One region of the Paenibacillus odorifer genome, then DNA from elsewhere that is predicted to be linked to it. Evidence: riboswitches for the same ligand, from Rfam matches in the RefSeq annotation. Region 1 holds a riboswitch; each other region holds the start of a gene.
What was found. A riboswitch is a leader RNA that binds a small molecule or an ion and turns the genes downstream of it on or off. The one in region 1 is predicted to bind thiamine pyrophosphate.
Positions count from the first base shown of each region.

Region 2: it holds a riboswitch for thiamine pyrophosphate, as region 1 does, so the genes downstream of both, PODO_RS02070 (ABC transporter substrate-binding protein) here and PODO_RS12430 (ABC transporter ATP-binding protein) in region 1, are expected to answer to the same signal.
Region 3: it holds a riboswitch for thiamine pyrophosphate, as region 1 does, so the genes downstream of both, PODO_RS09190 (thiamine phosphate synthase) here and PODO_RS12430 (ABC transporter ATP-binding protein) in region 1, are expected to answer to the same signal.

Region 1 covers NZ_CP009428.1:2,902,759-2,908,600, reverse strand. Annotated here, with positions in the region: gene PODO_RS12450 (S-layer homology domain-containing protein) at 1-257, shown strand, start outside; gene PODO_RS12445 (amino acid ABC transporter ATP-binding protein) at 353-1,105, opposite strand; gene PODO_RS12440 (amino acid ABC transporter permease) at 1,119-1,787, opposite strand; gene PODO_RS12435 (amino acid ABC transporter substrate-binding protein) at 1,841-2,677, opposite strand; TPP riboswitch at 2,900-3,003, shown strand; gene PODO_RS12430 (ABC transporter ATP-binding protein) at 3,202-3,897, shown strand; gene PODO_RS12425 (ABC transporter permease) at 3,878-4,654, shown strand; gene PODO_RS12420 (ABC transporter substrate-binding protein) at 4,651-5,688, shown strand; gene thiM (hydroxyethylthiazole kinase) at 5,730-5,842, shown strand, end outside.
Region 2 covers NZ_CP009428.1:472,522-478,363, reverse strand. Annotated here, with positions in the region: gene PODO_RS02080 (MFS transporter) at 1-1,129, shown strand, start outside; gene PODO_RS02075 (magnesium transporter CorA family protein) at 1,202-2,653, shown strand; TPP riboswitch at 2,812-2,922, shown strand; gene PODO_RS02070 (ABC transporter substrate-binding protein) at 3,084-4,133, shown strand; gene PODO_RS02065 (thiamine-binding protein) at 4,879-5,172, shown strand; gene PODO_RS02060 (ABC transporter permease) at 5,169-5,842, shown strand, end outside.
Region 3 covers NZ_CP009428.1:2,182,241-2,188,082, reverse strand. Annotated here, with positions in the region: gene thiH (2-iminoacetate synthase ThiH) at 1-622, opposite strand, end outside; gene PODO_RS09200 (thiazole synthase) at 657-1,424, opposite strand; gene thiS (sulfur carrier protein ThiS) at 1,480-1,683, opposite strand; gene PODO_RS09190 (thiamine phosphate synthase) at 1,722-2,327, opposite strand; TPP riboswitch at 2,443-2,544, opposite strand; gene PODO_RS09180 (SDR family oxidoreductase) at 2,632-3,504, opposite strand; gene PODO_RS09175 (GDSL-type esterase/lipase family protein) at 3,741-5,807, opposite strand.

The sequences.
Region 1 (5,842 bases):
AAGAGCAATTCACTAACTATCTAGTGCAAGCGATCGAAGGCGTTGGCAATCTGCCGATGATCAATATCGTTCCAGTAGATATCGCTGATGAAGCTTCTCTGACTCCTGCGTATCAAGGCAGTATTCAGCGCTCCCTGAAATACAAGATCAATAGCCTGGATGCTAACGGAAAGTTTAATCCAAAAAGCGAACTCACCCGCGCCGAAGCAGCGATTATGCTCTACAACGCTTTGGAATTTCTGAAAACTGGAGTATAAGCCAAATTTCAGATACTCTTCTCATTTGAATAATCTACACATGAAAAAGCAGCTCCGGATGATTCCCGAGCCGCTTTTTCGTGTATATTGTCTTTCTACTCTTCTTCACCATTCAGTCTGTTCAGAAATTGCAGAGCCCGGGGATTCTTCGGATGCTCCAGCACTTCTTGCGGAGTCCCTTGCTCTAAGATATGACCACCATCCATCAAAATGATCCGGTCCGCTACATCGGCGGCAAATTTCATCTCGTGGGTCACAATCACCATAGTCATACCTTCTGCCGCTAATTGTTTGATAACCTTAAGCACTTCCCCTACCAGCTCAGGATCGAGCGCCGAAGTGGGCTCATCAAACAATAACACTTCTGGATCTACTGCCATAGCCCGGGCGATGGCCACTCTCTGCTGCTGTCCACCTGACAGCTGATGTGGATAGTTATCAGCTTTATCTGCCAAACCCACCTTAGCCAGCAGCTGAAGCCCCCGCTTGCGCGCTTCTTCCTTGGATCGTTTCAGGACAGTTACCTGTCCCTCCATCACATTGCCAAGCGCAGTCATATGCGGAAATAAATTATACGATTGAAAGACCATCCCTGTTTTCTGACGAAGGGCCAATACGGAATTCTGAGGAATTTTCTTATGATCTGTAAAATTGATGGTGATATCACTGAGCGACAGGCTGCCTTGATCCGGGATTTCCAACAGATTAAAACAGCGCAGCAGTGTAGTCTTCCCGGAGCCAGATGGCCCAATAATGACAAGTACCTTTCCATGCTCCATTTTCAGATCAATACCCTTTAACACTTGGAGTGCGCCGAAGGATTTATGCAAATTAATGATTTCAATCACAAGTATCTCTCCTTTAGGTCGCAGAGTAACGATCGAGTCGTTTCTCCAAGTAATTTTGCAGCGCCGACAGCACAGAACAGAACACTAAATAAAACAATCCTGCTTCGGAGTATACCAGCAGAGGCTCATAAGTGGTAGAGGCTACCTGCTGTGCGGTTCTAAACATCTCCGTATAGGTGATGATCGCTGCAAGCGAAGTATCTTTAACCAAGCTAATAAAGGAATTGGACAACGGCGGTACAGAAACGCGCGCAGCTTGTGGCAGAATTACGCGGCGCAGAGCCTGCCCACGAGTCATCCCGACTGAGAAGGCAGCTTCCCATTGGCCTTTATGTATCGACAGGATAGCAGCGCGTACGATTTCCGATGAATAAGCCCCTACGCTAAGGGTAAATCCAATGGTGGCGGCAATGAAGGGGTCGAGTACAATACCAACAGCCGGCAAACCATAAAATATAATAAATAGCTGCACTAACAATGGGGTTCCTCGAATAACCCACACATAAAAACGGGCGATTAGCTTCGGAATTACCCACGGTGAAAGACGTGCCAGCGCGGTTAGGATCGCCAAAATCAATCCAAGCACAAAGGAAAGTAGCGCCAACGGAATGGTAAAAGCCACCCCGGCTTTTAGCAGGGGTAGCAGTGTGTCTAAGAAAATTTGTATTTTGCGGTCATCCATTATTCAGACATCCTTTTTAGCTTCCAGGCTTAATTAGCCTTGCTAGCCTTGTATTATTTTGAAACGTCAGCTCCAAAGTATTTCTCGGAAATTTTCAAGTACGTTCCATCACTCTTCATCTCTGTAATCGCATCACTGACCGCTTTCACCAGCTCATCATTACCTTTCAGGAATACCGCGGCACTTTGTGATCCTTCAGGAATCTCATCAACCACTTTAATTTTTGCATCTGGTTTTTGTTTTTTCAGATCCAGATAAGACAAGCCATCATTCACAGTTGCATCAATACGTCCCGAAGTCAGCAGGTCCATCGCTTGATTGAAACCGTCCGTAGCTACGATTTCAGCACCGTTCTCACGAGCGATGTCGGATAAGTTACTTGTCAGGGATTGTCCGGCTTTTTTACCCTTAAGATCGGCAAAGGTCTTAATATCCTCATTGTCTTCGCTCACAATCAATACTGCTTTGGATACGATATAGGGTTCAGAGAAATCATATTTCACTTTGCGATCTTCGTTAATGGAAACTTCATTAAAGATTACATCAAACCGTTTCGCATCCATTCCAGCGAAAATACCATCCCACTGAGTTTCAAAAAATTCAGCTTTAACACCTAAACGCTTTGCTACTTCTTCAGCAATTTCCACGTCAAAACCAGTCAATTTCCCCGCAGTGTCATGATAAGTAAAAGGCGCATAAGTCCCTTCTGTACCTATCCGCAATTTGCCGCTGGCTTTCACAGCCTCCAAACTGTTTTGCGCTGAAGATGCTGCTCCACCATTCGTTCCAGCTGTAGGTTCAGCAGCCGTATTGGTATTCGAATTATTGCCGCAAGCCGCTACAAGGACCACGGTTAACGCCAATATAATAGTTAAACTCCATTTTTTCATTATTAAATCCCCTCTCTCTATCCGGTTTTTTTCCGGTAAATTGAATAGTACACTGCCATCACATGATCGTCAATACTTTTTTCCGATTATATACATCGGAATTATAATATTAACTAGATTCCTACCTATATCTTACCCAATCTTGGATTAATCCTTCACTTCTTTCTCTCTTTACTTCTCAGAAAGATATGGTATATTTATAAACAAATTAATATGGACCTGTTATTTCACTAGGGGAGTCGGCCGACTGAGACGGAGCTTCAAGCTCCGGACCCTTGGAACCTGATCTGGATCATACCAGCGGAGGGAAGTGGAGCAGAATTTTCATCAAGCATGTTAAGTGTTATTATGCAGAATGAACTTTTTGACCCATTCATTTCCTCTGGAAATGGATGGGTCTTTATTTGTTTAGGCGCTCCACAAAAATTTTAGGAGGTTAGATCATCACGACCATTTTATCTATTCAAGGCCTAACCTACTCTTTTCCGGAATCTGAGCACCCCCCTGTATTCGCAGATCTATCTATGGATATCAGGCAAGGGGAATTCGTCTCCGTAGTAGGTGCTAGCGGATGCGGGAAAAGTACATTTTTCAAAACGATTGCCGGTTTACTCGAACCTACTCACGGAAAAATAAAACTCTCTACGCACCCGTCAACCGCTAGTCGTTTAGGTCAGATCGCTTATATGCCTCAGCAGGATTTATTGCTGCCTTGGAGGACAGTGCTCGACAACTGCCTTTTGCCTTGGGAGATCAAGCCCAGATTCAATAAACAAGAAACGATCACTCAGATTCGGGAAATGTTGACCCGCTTCGGCTTAGCAGATGTAGAGAAGGCTTATCCCCATGAACTTTCGGGTGGAATGAAACAGCGAGTCGCATTTCTGCGCACCTTAGTGGCTGGAGGCGGAACTGGTCTGATGCTGCTGGATGAGCCCTTTGGCGCTCTCGATGCCATGACCAAACGCGAGATACACCGTTGGCTGTTGGAGTTATGGGGTGAATTGAATCAGACGATTATGCTCATCACTCATGATCTGGAAGAAGCACTATTGCTCAGTGACCGGATTTATTTATTATCTGGCGGTGCGCACAGCGAATTACAGGAGATCGTTGTGGATCTACCAAGGCCAAGACATTATAAGATGAACTATGAACCCCGGTTTATAGCACTACGGGAAGAGTTGGAGCGAAGATTGCATGCAACCTATACCTTTTAAAAAATATCTAGACAACTATGGTCCCTTCCTTCTTCTGGTACTGCTCATTCTTGTAATCTGGGAGTCGGCTGTTCGCCTTCACATGATTCCAGCCTTTATTCTCCCTGCACCTTCCTCTATTGGAATCGCATTGATCGAGCACAGGCAATTATTATTCGGACAGCATTTATTGGCAACGTTACAGGAGATACTGGTGGGTTTTGTCCTTTCTGTTATTTGTGGTGTATTGCTGGGCACTGGAATGTTCCTGTATCGCCCCATAGAAAAGGCCATCTATCCCTTTCTTATCATTAGCCAGACGATCCCATTAATTGCGCTATCCCCCATTTTTATTATGTGGTTCGGATATTCGCTGTGGAGCAAAGTGGCTGTGGTGTTTTTGACGGCTTTTTTTCCAGTCGTAGTGAGTACATATGATGGACTTCGTACAAGTGGCCAGACTTACAAGGACTTATTATTAACATTTGGTGCAAACCGCTGGCAGCTGCTTGTCAAAACCCAAATTCCACTGGCGTTGCCTGCTTTTTTCTCTGGCTTAAAGCTGTCCATTGTATACTGCGTCATCGGAGCTACTATCGGGGAATGGCTCGGCGGCAGTAAAGGACTCGGTTACTTCAGCCGCAGAATGGCCGGAAATATGCAGAGCGATGAAATGTTCGCGGCTGTATTTCTGCTGTCCGCGCTTGGTGTGGTGCTTTTTCTGGCGATAGCTTTACTCGAACAATTATTTTTAAAGAAAAGAGGATCAAACCAATGAATCATTTAAAATCCCCACAACGAGGACTTATTTCTGTATTTCTAGTATGCACACTTTTGCTCTTAAGCAGCTGCGGGAAGGCAGACAAGATAAATAACAACTCCCAAACCGATCCCTCCAATACCGAAAATAAGCAGTCACACAAGCTGACGATTATGCTTGATTGGTATCCCAATGCCGTTCATTCCTTTCTATACGCTGCGCAACAGCAAGGTTTTTTCCAAGAGGAAGGTTTGGATGTCGAGATCAAAATGCCTGCAGACAGCAATGATTCCCTAAAGCTTGTTGCAGCGAATCAAATTGATCTAGCGCTCAGTTATCAGCCTCAGGTACTTATGGCACGCGGCGAGAAAATCCCTGTACGTTCGATTGCAGCAATCGTGCGGCATCCACTGAATCATCTGATGGTTCCTCAGGCTGGCAGTATTCATAGTCCAAAAGAGCTCGCGGGAAAACAAATCGGCTATTCCTCCATTCCGCTCTATGAAGCGATGATTCGGACAATGATCCAGAGTGATGGAGGCGATCCTTCATCCGCCAAGCTGATTGACGTAGGTTTTGACCTCATCCCTGCGATCTCTACTGGACAAGTAGACGCAATAATGGGCGGGTTCATCAACCATGAACAACTAATCCTTGAAAAAGAGGGACATCCGGTCACTTCGCTTAATCCAACGGATTACGGAGTGCCTGACTATTATGAGCTTGTGCTGGTGGCCAGCGAACAAGGATTGCAAAATTCTGAAGCCTACTTTAAAAAATTTCTAAATGCCATTACAAAAGGACAGGAATTTGTGGAGCAGAATCCTGAACAAGCCCTGGATTTACTGGTTGCACATGAAGATGCAACTTCACCGCTCGACAAGGAGATTGAGAAAAAAAGTCTTGAGATTCTGCTGCCGCTGATGAATGCTGGCGATCAATCTTTTGGATATCAAGACCCGACATCTTGGGAAAAGGTTCAGCAGTGGTTATCCACCAACAATCTTCTACCAGAGGATATTAAAGCACAGGAAGCTTTTATCAATCTGTAATGTTTAGTTAGTTGTTCATACAAGCTTGAGGAGGAATTATGATGAGTTATTTAGCCAAAGTACGGGAATCCAACCCGTTGATCCACAACATCACTAATATTGTGGTAGCCAATTTCTCAGCCAACGGTCTGTTGGCGCTTGGCGCCTCTCCCTT
Region 2 (5,842 bases), 2.4 Mb from region 1:
ACATTATGATCAAAATTATAGTGCTGGCGGTGAATTAATCTTTAGTCAATTCGCTGGTTTTTTAGCAGGTGTGTTGGTCTCTCCCCTGCTTAATCGCCGCTTCGGAAAACGTGGAGGCATCCTCATTGCCACCAGTCTTCTACTAGTTGCAGAAATTGCCTACGCCTTTCTACCGCCTTGGGGCTGGATGTATGTTATCGCTGTTGCCGCAGGTTTTGGTTTCGGGATGATCGAAGCGGTTATCGGCACCATTATTATTGGTGCTGTAACCGAAGGAACTGCTATTGCAATGAGCCGGCTTGAAGTGCTATTCGGGATAGGCGCACTCGTGATGCCGCTTATCGCCAGTCCGCTCATTGCTGCCGGAGCGTGGAGATTGGCCTTTCTAATCGTCGCTGCCTTCTCCTTAATTTCTCTTATCCTCTGGACAAGAGGGCATTTCGGTAATCTACAACGAATGCTGGATGAACGCGCCTCTGTCCAAGGAGCAGACAATTCGCAATCCTCAAGCTCACGTTCTAACAAAAAATTTCCGTATAAAGGTAAGCAATGGATTCTGTTAGGGATCTTCATCGTTTTCTTTTTTCTTTATGTAGGCACAGAGATGAGTTTAGTCAACTTTATGCCGGCTATCTTTATTGCCAAGCTAGGGATGACGGAGTCTGCCGCAGCACTGACAGTCACTTTCTTTTGGCTGGCGATGTCTACAGGAAGATTGTTTGCGGGTGTAATTGCCGAAAAAATATCTTATCGCGTGTACATTCTCAGCAGCTGTTTACTAACCTTGTTACTGCTGGCACTCTTTCCGTTCACTGACAATCGAATGGCTGCTTTCATTGTAATTCTGCTGCTGGGGCTGTTTATGTCCGGTATTTTCTCCATTGCTTTAGTCTACTCCAGCAAAATGCTGCCTTGCACCGAAGAGTCAACACCCAGCATTATGATTGCTTCCGGAGGTGTTGGCGGTGCTTTGCTACCTCTGTTTATGGGCTGGTCTATGGACCATTTAGAAGTGGCACAAACAGCCGGATTACTGGCCGCTTTTGCCGCCTTCTTGTTTCTGCTAAGCATTGCCGCATGGAGGTTCCAGTCCATGCAAGCGTTGAAAGGAAAGAGTTCCCGTATTTAGAACAGTATCAACGTTATCCTTTTAGGGTAATGTGATCTATAAGCATATTCTGAGCACAAGGATGGACGATGAATGAATGAGTCTTCAACTGAGCCTTTGTTACATACTGCGCTCATGCAGTTTATATTTCCCTTTTCTATAAAAAAGGGCGATTCTAAGCAGCTTATCCAGCAATTACAGGACGACGGCTTCACACGTTTTTTTCTGGATAATAAAGAGCTTGAAGCTGCCTATTACGGAGATGGCTACTGTGTTTCCCATGAACGTATGGAGCGCACCTATTTACCGTTTGCTGCACATGTCCTTTTTCCACGCAGGAAGGATGCCGACTCGTTTCGCCGTTTTTCCAGAGTAAATAATCTCGACTGCATTCTGGAGATTCCGCAGCAATCTATATTTTTCAAAATTCTCTCGACGGATATATTCATATGTCCTTTTCAGCTTGGATTCGTGACGATACGTGTCCAGCTGGAGGGGGATTCAATTCCCTTTAGTATTGCCCTAGAATTCGCGGATCGTTTCCGTGCGCTAGAGAATACCTTCATACAGGATGATTACACTTATATTCATTGCGGGGAACAGACCTATGAGATGGTAGAGGATTTTGTCTTCCGAAATTTGGTGGATGGACTGGAGCCATATCTGGATCAATCGGATATCAATGGGGCTTATTTCGAGACCCTTCCTTTTTTCGTAGATGAAAGAATGCAGGTGCAAGCTTTTTATGGCTTTCAGAATGAAGAAAGCTCTGATGAGATTAGTGTAAATCTGCGCTATCGCGCCTCACAGCTTGATGGAATTGATCTCAACGGAAAGCCCTATGCCAGTGCCAGCGATCCAGCGTATATTGCGAACTATTGTCATGAACACTCCTATAATCGCTGGGGTCCAGACACGTATTATATGATGAATGAGCAGACCTTTTGCTGCATGACCCGCGCTGAACAGGAGATTGCTGTTAGTCTAGCCAACCAGATGTACGGGCAATATTATTACGGATTTTTACTCAATATTTTCCATAAAATCGTTCTGCTAAAGCTCGCCAATATGCACTCCCGACTTCGGATTAATCATGATTATGAGGAAATAGACAATCTAATCTACTCCATCAATAAGTTCTCGGCAAAGTTCTACTTCTTGGAGTTGATTTCCCAGTCGCAGGGCCGGGAGATATTTCTTCAGCTGCGTAAAGTATACGGAAACGATGCTTTGTTCGAGGAAGTGAAAGAAACCTTAAATGACCTGTTTCAGTATCAGGATAAGTTTCAGTCCAAGCGACGGGATAATCTGCTGATGATTCTCACTGTATTTACGGTAGTAAGCGGGATTTACGGCATGAATCAGGTCATTGACGATCTGGATGGAAAGATTCAATGGAGTAAAATGATTGGTTATTCTCCCTTTGAATTTCTTGCCCTCTTCGTGATCATGAGCGGGATTCTGATCAGCGTTGTCCTCACGCTAGGGGCGCTGGTTAGTGAGCTTAAACGGCGTCACCGCAAGAAATATAAAGATCTAGACTAGCAAAAAAGAAACTACTGGATTGGAAAAATTCAGGAGTGCACTACTAGACATTCCGAGTACAGCCGTCTATAATACACCGTATGCGAGAAATATAAGATATAAAGTATGGGTACAAAACTTATGCTTACTTATATTGCACATAGAAATACCCGTTAACTTCATAGAACCAGGGGTGCTGGAATTGGCCGGCTGAGATTGTATCCCACAAGATACTGACCCTTATACCTGATCTGGATAATGCCAGCGTAGGAATCGCCAATTGGTTCTGGTCCCTGTGACCTTAACTAACCTTGCGCCAAGCCAGCGTCCCGATCACTCGGGGCGCTTTTTTTGTAAGATCACTAAAAGATGTAGAAAAACGTACATACTACACTTTACGGTTCATGTTGTGAAGACGGGATTCTTGTAACCTTAAAGGAGAGAAGAAGACATGCACCTTAAAAAAGCACATACGTTGTGCCTCACCTGTGTACTCATTCTTGCCATTGCCGGATGCGGCAGCAACACTGGGAATACAGCCGGAAACAAAGCAAATGCTACTGATCCAACTGCTGCGGCTGGGACGGATGCTCCAAAAGAGCTCACCAAAGTTAAAGTCGCACTCGACTGGACACCGAACACAAATCATACCGGTCTATACGTAGCTAAGGATCTTGGTTACTACGCTGAAGAAGGTCTGGACGTCGAGATCGTTCAGCCAGGCGCAGCGGGTTCTGATACTATGGTTACTTCTGGCGAAGCCGCATTTGGCATCAGCGCCCAAGAAGGATTAACACTAGCCCGTCTACAAGGCGTACCCCTTGTCTCGATAGCAGCTATTATTCAGCATAATACGTCGGGATTCGCTGCTCCAGTAGATCGCAATATTAAATCACCAAAGGATTTCGAAGGTAAAACCTACGGAGGCTGGGGCTCACCGGCGGAAGAAGCAGCCATGAAAGCTATCATGGATCCTGAAGGTGGCGATGTGAAAAAGGTGAAGCTGATCAGTATCGGTGAAGCTGATTATTTTACCGCCGTCAAACGTGACATTGATTTCGCCTGGATTTTCTACGCTTGGACTGGTGTTGAGGCTGAGTTGCGTGGCGAGCCATTGGATATGCTGTACTTAAAGGATTATGCGCCGCAGCTCGATTATTACACGCCTGTGCTGACGACGAGTGAGAAGCAAATTGCAGATCATCCTGATCTGGTGAAGGCCTTCATGAAAGCCACATCAAAAGGTTATCAATATGCCATTGATCATCCGGAAGAGGCTGCCGGTATGTTATCAAAGGCCGTTCCTGACCTGGACGCCGACCTTGTCCTAGCTAGTCAAAAATGGCTTAGCCCAAAATACAAGGACGATGCTGCCCGCTGGGGCGAGCAAAAAACCGAGGTCTGGCAGAATTATGGCGACTGGATGTACGATCTGAAGTTGCTGGATAAACCGCTGGATGCTGCTAGTGCATTCAGTAATGATTTTTTACCGGCGGAGTAGAGAGCGGACTTCAGAACCAAGAAGGTTGGACGTTACTTGAGGAAGGAGGAACGGAGCGTAGTGATGTGCTACGTGAGTACCGGACTTCCCAAGTTCGTTCAAGATTCGACGTCGAGTTTGCTTCCTGAATTACTTCGTTATCAAAGTTGGCTTTTTGAACTTACCTTATAATTTAAGAGTTCAAAAAGACGGCTTTCAGAACCAAGAAGGTTGGACGTTACTTGAGGAAGGAGGAACGGAGCGTAGTGATGTGCTACGTGAGTACCGGACTTCCCAAGTTCGTTCAAGATTCGATGTCGAGTTTGCTTCCTGAGTTACTTCGTTATCAAAGTTGGCTTTTTGAACTTACCTTATAATTTAAGAGTTCAAAAAGACGGCTTTCAGAACCAAGAAGGTTGGACGTTACTTGAGGAAGGAGGAACGGAGCGTAGTGATGTGCTACGTGAGTACCGGACTTCCCAAGTTCGTTCAAGATTCGACGTCGAGTTTGCTTCCTGAATTACTTCGTTATCAAAGTTGGCTTTTTGAACTTACCTTATAATTTAAGAGTTCAAAAAGTCAGCTTTCAGAACCAAGAAGGTTGGACGTTACTTGAGGAAGGAGGAACGGAGCGTAGTGATGTGCTACGTGAGTACCGGACTTCCCAAGTTCGTTCAAGATTCGATGTCGAGTTTGCTTCCTGAATTACTTCGTTATCAAAGTTGGCTTTTTGAACTTACCATATAAAATGAGAGGATTGATTATTGTGGCTAACACCCTACTAAGCATTCAAGTAATTCCAAAAACTCCGAACAATGAGGATTCCATCCCATACGTAGATAAAGCGATTGAGGTCATTCAAAAATCCGGTGTTAAACATCAGGTGAATCCGCTGGAAACCACAATGGAAGGTGAGCTTAGCGAGCTGCTGGAGGTTGTGCGTCAGATGCAAGAGGCGTTGATCGAAGCAGGCAGTCCAAGCGTAATTTCGCAGATCAAAATCGCTCATAATCCTAACGGAATCAGCATGGATAAATTGACGGAGAAATATCGGCCGTGAGATCGACCTGGAAGCTAATATGGCCGCCCCTTGTGGCGGTCGTCTTCTTTTTAACCGTATGGCAGCTATCTGTATCTGTATTTCATATTGAATCCTGGATTCTGCCGAGTCCTGCTGATATTGCCCGTGAATCCACCAGTAACGCTTCTGGTCTTTGGGCTCATACGATGGCTACGCTGCGGCTCACTTTAATTGGTTTTCCCATCGGTACGGGGGTAGGTCTGATCGTCGCTTTGCTTTTGCATCTTTTGCCTTGGGCTAGACGGGCTTTTTATCCACTCATTATTCTGAGTCAAAATGTTCCCTCCATCGCGCTCGGCCCCCTGCTCATTATCTGGTTCGGCTTTGGTCTTTTGCCCAAAATCGTGCTGATTACACTAGTATGTTTCTTCCCTGTAGCTGTCGCTGCGATGGGCGGCCTGGCCCAAAGTGATCAGGTCATGATGAATTATATGAAAATGGCTGGCGCAAGCAAGTGGCAAATCTTTACCAAGCTGGAGCTGCCCTCTTCTATCCCGGCACTATTTTCCGGTGTAAAAATATCTGCTACTTATGCGGTTATGGGCGCCGTGGTCGCTGAATGGATTGGCGCGGATAAGGGTATTGGCTATTATATGCTTCTGCAGAAATCCGCTTATCGTACGGATCGGATGTTTGTCGCTATTGTTAT
Region 3 (5,842 bases), 720 kb from region 1:
GTGCATCCAGGCGATTTCGGTAGTTTCTTTTAGGCCCTTTAACATGCAGCTTTTTGTAAGTCTCCTGGTGGTACACCTCTTGGTATAGTGTTAGTCCATCCACCCCTGCTTGAAGAAGCTCTTTATATTCTGCAGTTGATAGAGGATTTATCTCAATACTGACGGAGGAAAAAAATTCCCTGAGTACATCTACACAATCCTTAATATATGAGACAGGATTCTCCCGGCGCGATTCACCAGTCAAAATGAGGATATGCCGCAGACCTGTAGCTGCAATCTTCTCAGCCTCCCTGCGAACCTCCTCCAAGGACAGCTTTTTGCGCGGAAAATCATAAATGGAGCTGAAGCTGCAGTAGGTACAATGATTCACACAAAAATCCGCAAGATACATCGGTGTGAACAGCTGCATTGAATAACCAAAATGTGCACGGGTCAGTCGCTGTGCAGCTTGCGCCATCTCCTCTAGCAGCGGCGTTGCTGCCGGAGAGAGCAATGCCAGCAAATCATTTTCGTTCAGCTTGCCTTTTCCAAGCGCCCGCTTAACGTCATCCTCCCGGAACTCCTTCCACAGCTGCTCATAAGGATACTGCTCCAAGCGGGCCAGTGTGTCAAAAAAGCTCATGCTAATCCTCCCTCCTTTGGTGAACCTGTCAAATTCAGTTCAGAAATCCAGTCAACGGTGACGAAGCAAAAGCAACTTCTTCTACAGGACCGAGTCCTGCCAAATAAGCTTTGCGGCCAGCGGATATCGCCTCGCGGAACGCTTCCGCCATGACGAGCGGATTACGTGCCGTTGCGATAGCCGTATTAAGCAGAACAGCAGCGGCCCCCATCTCCATTGCTTCCGCCGCTTCCGAGGGCTTGCCAATTCCGGCATCTACAATAATCGGCAAATTCACTTCTTCAATAAGAATACGCACAAGCTCCTTGGTGCGCAGGCCGCGATTCGTCCCGATCGGCGCACCAAGCGGCATCACAGCAGCAGCACCGGCATCTCTCAGACGTAAAGCAGCCGAAAGGTCCGGACTCATATAAGGCAATACTACAAAACCCTCCGCTGCTAAAATCTCTGTAGCTCGTATGGTCTCCAGATTATCTGGAAGCAGGTATTTCTGATCATTGATCACTTCGATCTTGACCCAGTTCCCCAGTCCCGCAGCTCTTGCTAATCTCGCAATACGGACTGCCTCTTCCGCTGTGCGCGCTCCTGAGGTATTAGGCAGAAGAGTCATATGGCCGGGAATGTGGTTCATGATATTTTCTGCTCCACCTTGCGGGTCCACTCGGCGAAGCGCTACAGTAATTACCTGAGAACCAGAGCTAGCAATCACTTCGGGGATCAGCGTATTCCGGCTATATTTTCCGGTTCCGATAAATAATCTACTGGTTAATTCGATGCCGCCAATATGTAACGGGTCATGCATGAAATTACCTCCCTTTGGTTCTTATAAATTTCTCAAAATTCTTTACCGCTCCATCTCAACCCCCACCAACAAAGTGCACCAGTTCCAAACGATCATCCTCGCTCAGAGCAGTACTTTCATAATTCTCCTTACTGACAATTTCACCATTCAGCTCAATGATCATCAGACGACCCGACCACTCAGGAAGACTGATCAAATCAGCTATAGTTTGAATACCACCAGAACACTCTGCGGATTTCCCGTTAATCAACAGCTTCATTCTGAATCCCCCCCTTCGCCCATGCTTTTACCTCCCGGCTATGAATGAACCGCCTTATGAATAGCTTTGGCGGCCTCATAAGGATCATCCGCTCCGCAAATACCGGACATCACAGCAACTCCTGCCGCACCTTGCCTAATGATCTGCGCCGCATTAGCGGGACCAATTCCGCCAATCGCAATTACAGGAATAGAGCTAGTCTTCACCGTTTCTGCAAGCAGCTCTAACCCACGTGCGGGCAGCCCTAGCTTGCTCGCCGAGGGAAATACATGGCCAAACAAGCAATAATCAGCTCCCTGCTCTGAAGCATTCGCCGCTTCTTCCGGAGAATGAACCGATCTCCCCAGCCAAAGCTGAGGTGCAATTCGCCGGGCTGTAACCGGGCTCAGACTGTGCCCAGCCAACTGAACACCCGCGGCACCAGCTGCCAATGCTACATCGATCCGGTCATTGATTATCAGTTTGGTAGCGGGTATACCGGCAGCCAACAGCTCCTGTGCCGCAGAGAGCAGTTCGCGTGCTGGACATTGCTTCTCTCTTAAGTGAATATAATCGACCCATGTCTGCACCGTGACAGCCAGTTCAACAAATTGTCTCAACTGCTGCTTGCCGTCTGATATTAGATGGATCTCAGCTTGTACCACTCGCGATCTCCTCTCTCTCACTTCCCTGTAGGTCAGTAAAAAACAAAAAAACTGCCCCCGTAAGGAAGGCAGTCAGAATCTGTAAATAGACGGTACTACAAATAGCCCGACAACAGAAATTCGTTCTCCACTTCCCTACGCTGGTCTTAACCAGATCAGGTTCAAAGGGTCCGGAAATCCATTCCGTCTCAGCCAATCGGCACCCCTAGTGACATAAATATACAATTTTAAAATGCTAACGTGGTTTATAGTAACATATTTTTTTATTGAAATACACCCATTTATTCACATTAGCTGTACTAATCTAACCGTTTACTACCTCGCCACCATTTACATGAATAACCTGTCCAGTCACATAACTGGAATCGTCAGAGGCAAGATATACATAGGCTGGCGCCAGCTCCTCTGGTTGTCCAGGCCGTTTCATAGGCTGCGTGCCTCCAAACTCGCTAACCTGCTTCGCATCAAAGGTAGAGGGAATTAGCGGTGTCCAGATTGGACCTGGTGCTACACCGTTTACCCGTATGCCCTTCTCCGCCAGATTCGTGGACAAAGATCGTGTGAAACTCAGGATAGCTCCTTTAGTTGATGAATAGTCCAGCAGCTGCGGGCTTCCGCGATAAGCGGTAATTGAAGTTGTATTTATAATTGTAGATCCTGCTTTTAAATGAGGCATAGCTGCTTTTGTTAAATAGAACATCGCAAATATATTCGTACGGAAAGTACGCTCTAGCTGCTCGGAAGTAATATCCTCGATCTTAGCTTGCGGATGTTGCTCCGCCGCGTTATTGATGAGAATATCAAGCTTTCCTAAGCCCTCTACCGTCTGTTTAATAAGATCCTTACAGAATTTCTCGTCACCGATATCACCTGGAATTAGGATACATTTGCGGCCTTCCTGCTCGACCTGACGTTTAGTTTCCTCTGCATCTGAGTGTTCATTAAGATATGAAATGACCACATCAGCACCTTCTTTAGCAAAAAGCACAGCAACTGCACGCCCAATTCCGCTGTCTCCACCGGTAATCAACGCCGCCTTGTCTTGCAGTTTACCTGCTGCTTTATAATTTGCCGGCTCGTATTTGGGCAGCGGCGTCATTTCACTCTCAATCCCTGGCTGATGATGCTGCTCCTGTGGGGGTAAGGTTTTTGTAGCTTGTTTATTATTGCCTGACATCTTCCCTATCTCCTCTCGTTAAGCAAATTGATAGTTAACTGATCATCTTAGGATGGCACAACAATGCACGTTTATACGCTGGGTTTGTCATTTTCTTAAATCGCTTTACGAATCTTACTTACCACAATGCAAGTAGAAATAAACAACCGTGGATGTAAACTGCTGTAAGTGGAGAGGACTTCACTGCATACAAAAAGGCACAGCACCGCTGCTGTGCCTTGAATTGTTCACCCTAACTATTTCAAAGAAGAAACATGATTTTCTGCATTCACTTCATGTTCCAGTACCCACATAAAATAAAGAGCCTTAGCTGCTTTCTCCCGGGTCACTATGGCTTTAGGTTCTAGTTCTGTCCCATTGACCATTTGACCTCTAGCAATCCCCACTTCAGATCTAATAAGCCCTAATTCATAAGCACTTTTCACTTTTGAAATTAAAAAGGGAGAAATGTCCGCCGTATCAACCAGCTGCTGCCAGGATACAAGTGGATAGTACATCGCTCCTCTAGCTCCTGGATCCAGATTGAAATCATAACCAGGATCTCCTGGCACTACTGCTGTGCCGTTATAATCAGTCATGTACTTAGGTTTATTAGCAAACTTTACTTGGTAAACATCATAGAGAATAGCACCCATCGTTTCACGTGACAGCTTACCTTTCGGATAATAGGCAAGATCTGATCTTTCCACTTTCATTAACTTAGAAATACTGCGTGTGAATTCAGCAACTGTCATCTCCGTATCTGGCTTAAAATTCCCTTGACGGTCTTTGCCCATTACTCCCAGCTGGATTAATTTTTCAATTTGATTGCGGTAATAAGCAGCTTCCCCGGTCGTCGTATCATTAGTTATTTCCGGAAAAACCTTATCCCAGTTGCCTGTTAGTGCCGCATGCTTAACGTTCCCTTTAAGATAAGCAGTAATGGAGGCAGCAGTAGAATCGCCAGTAGCACCTTTCTCTACAAGCTCCGTAACAATCATCCGCGAAAATTGTTTGGCGAGCGCTTCTTTAAAATGAGTCCCATCGATTTTCTTTGAAGGATGCCCGTTAGCGTAACTTCCGTCATTTGTTTTGCCTGGCGTTTCTCCGGCTTCAATTGACATGAAGAGGGCTGTTATCGCTTCTACTCCGATCTCGTTATAATATTTCAGACTTTCCGAGTTAAGGTCAATAAGTGTAACTCCAGATTCATCTGCAACCCGTTTAAGAATATCTACAAACTTTCTTGATTTAAAAGAATTCTCATAGATATATCCCGGACTTGCATTCCCTTTAATTCTGGACATTGGCGTTACCAGTACCGGTATCATGCCCCGGGCTTGGATCGCAGGGAGATAAACTTCTTTAAGGTAGTTTTCATACATTGCCTCAGTCGAACCTCTGCCGTAACGTCTGAACTCATCTGCACTCTCATCATTGTGTCCGAATTGAATAAACACATAATCCCCAATGCTGCCACTCAGTAAAATGTCGTTAAGTCGACCTTCTGTATAGGCATTTTTAAACGAGCGTCCTCCCATGGAATAGTTAGTTACACTCACTTTATGTTGATTAAACATACTGCCAATAATCTGGCCCCAACCACTCATTGGCGCTTCGTCGAAGGTGTAGGACTTGACCGTGGAATCTCCAAGTATAAATAAATTCGGAAGAGCTCCAGCTGCTCTATGCTGTGGCAAAATCGGTTCCAGTATGATCTCCTCAATCCCCACAGCTGTGTTCACTTTGTTCGGTTCAATCTCAATATCTATATGGTCACGGCCGTTTACATACGTATAAGTCCACTCTTTCCCTTTGGCTACAGCCGTATGCTTGACGGGTACAAGCTTTGCCGCGTCCCAATGTCCACTTTTCAACAAGCGGCTGGTCTGCATTCCTGATACTGACACGATCCCATCCTCTGCGTCAGAAGTCGTTTTTACATATACGTTGTAGGTTCCAGGGGAAGCATCCATTCGAAACGCCATGCCGTAGTTATTATAATTATCCTTTTCAGATTTAGGTTCAGCAAAAAAATAAGATTCTGTGATGAAAAAACCTGTTCCATCGGATGTAATTGAATCGGTATGCACTTCTCTAGCGGGTAAAGCGTTGGTCTCTTGGACAAAACCATAACCTAATGATGAGTCATACAATTGCGCACCGCGATTAGGATCATACCTAACGGATTGATACCCTGTTTTAACTTGGTTTGTAAAATTGAGCTTGTATGCGTTTGCAATTTGGATTGGAGGTTGCCCCTCTACCCCATCTTTAATAAGGGCTGCCTCTGTTATACCGTGAGTAAGAGTCAATGAAGCCATAAGTAAAGAAGATAAGATTAGTATATCCCTACACA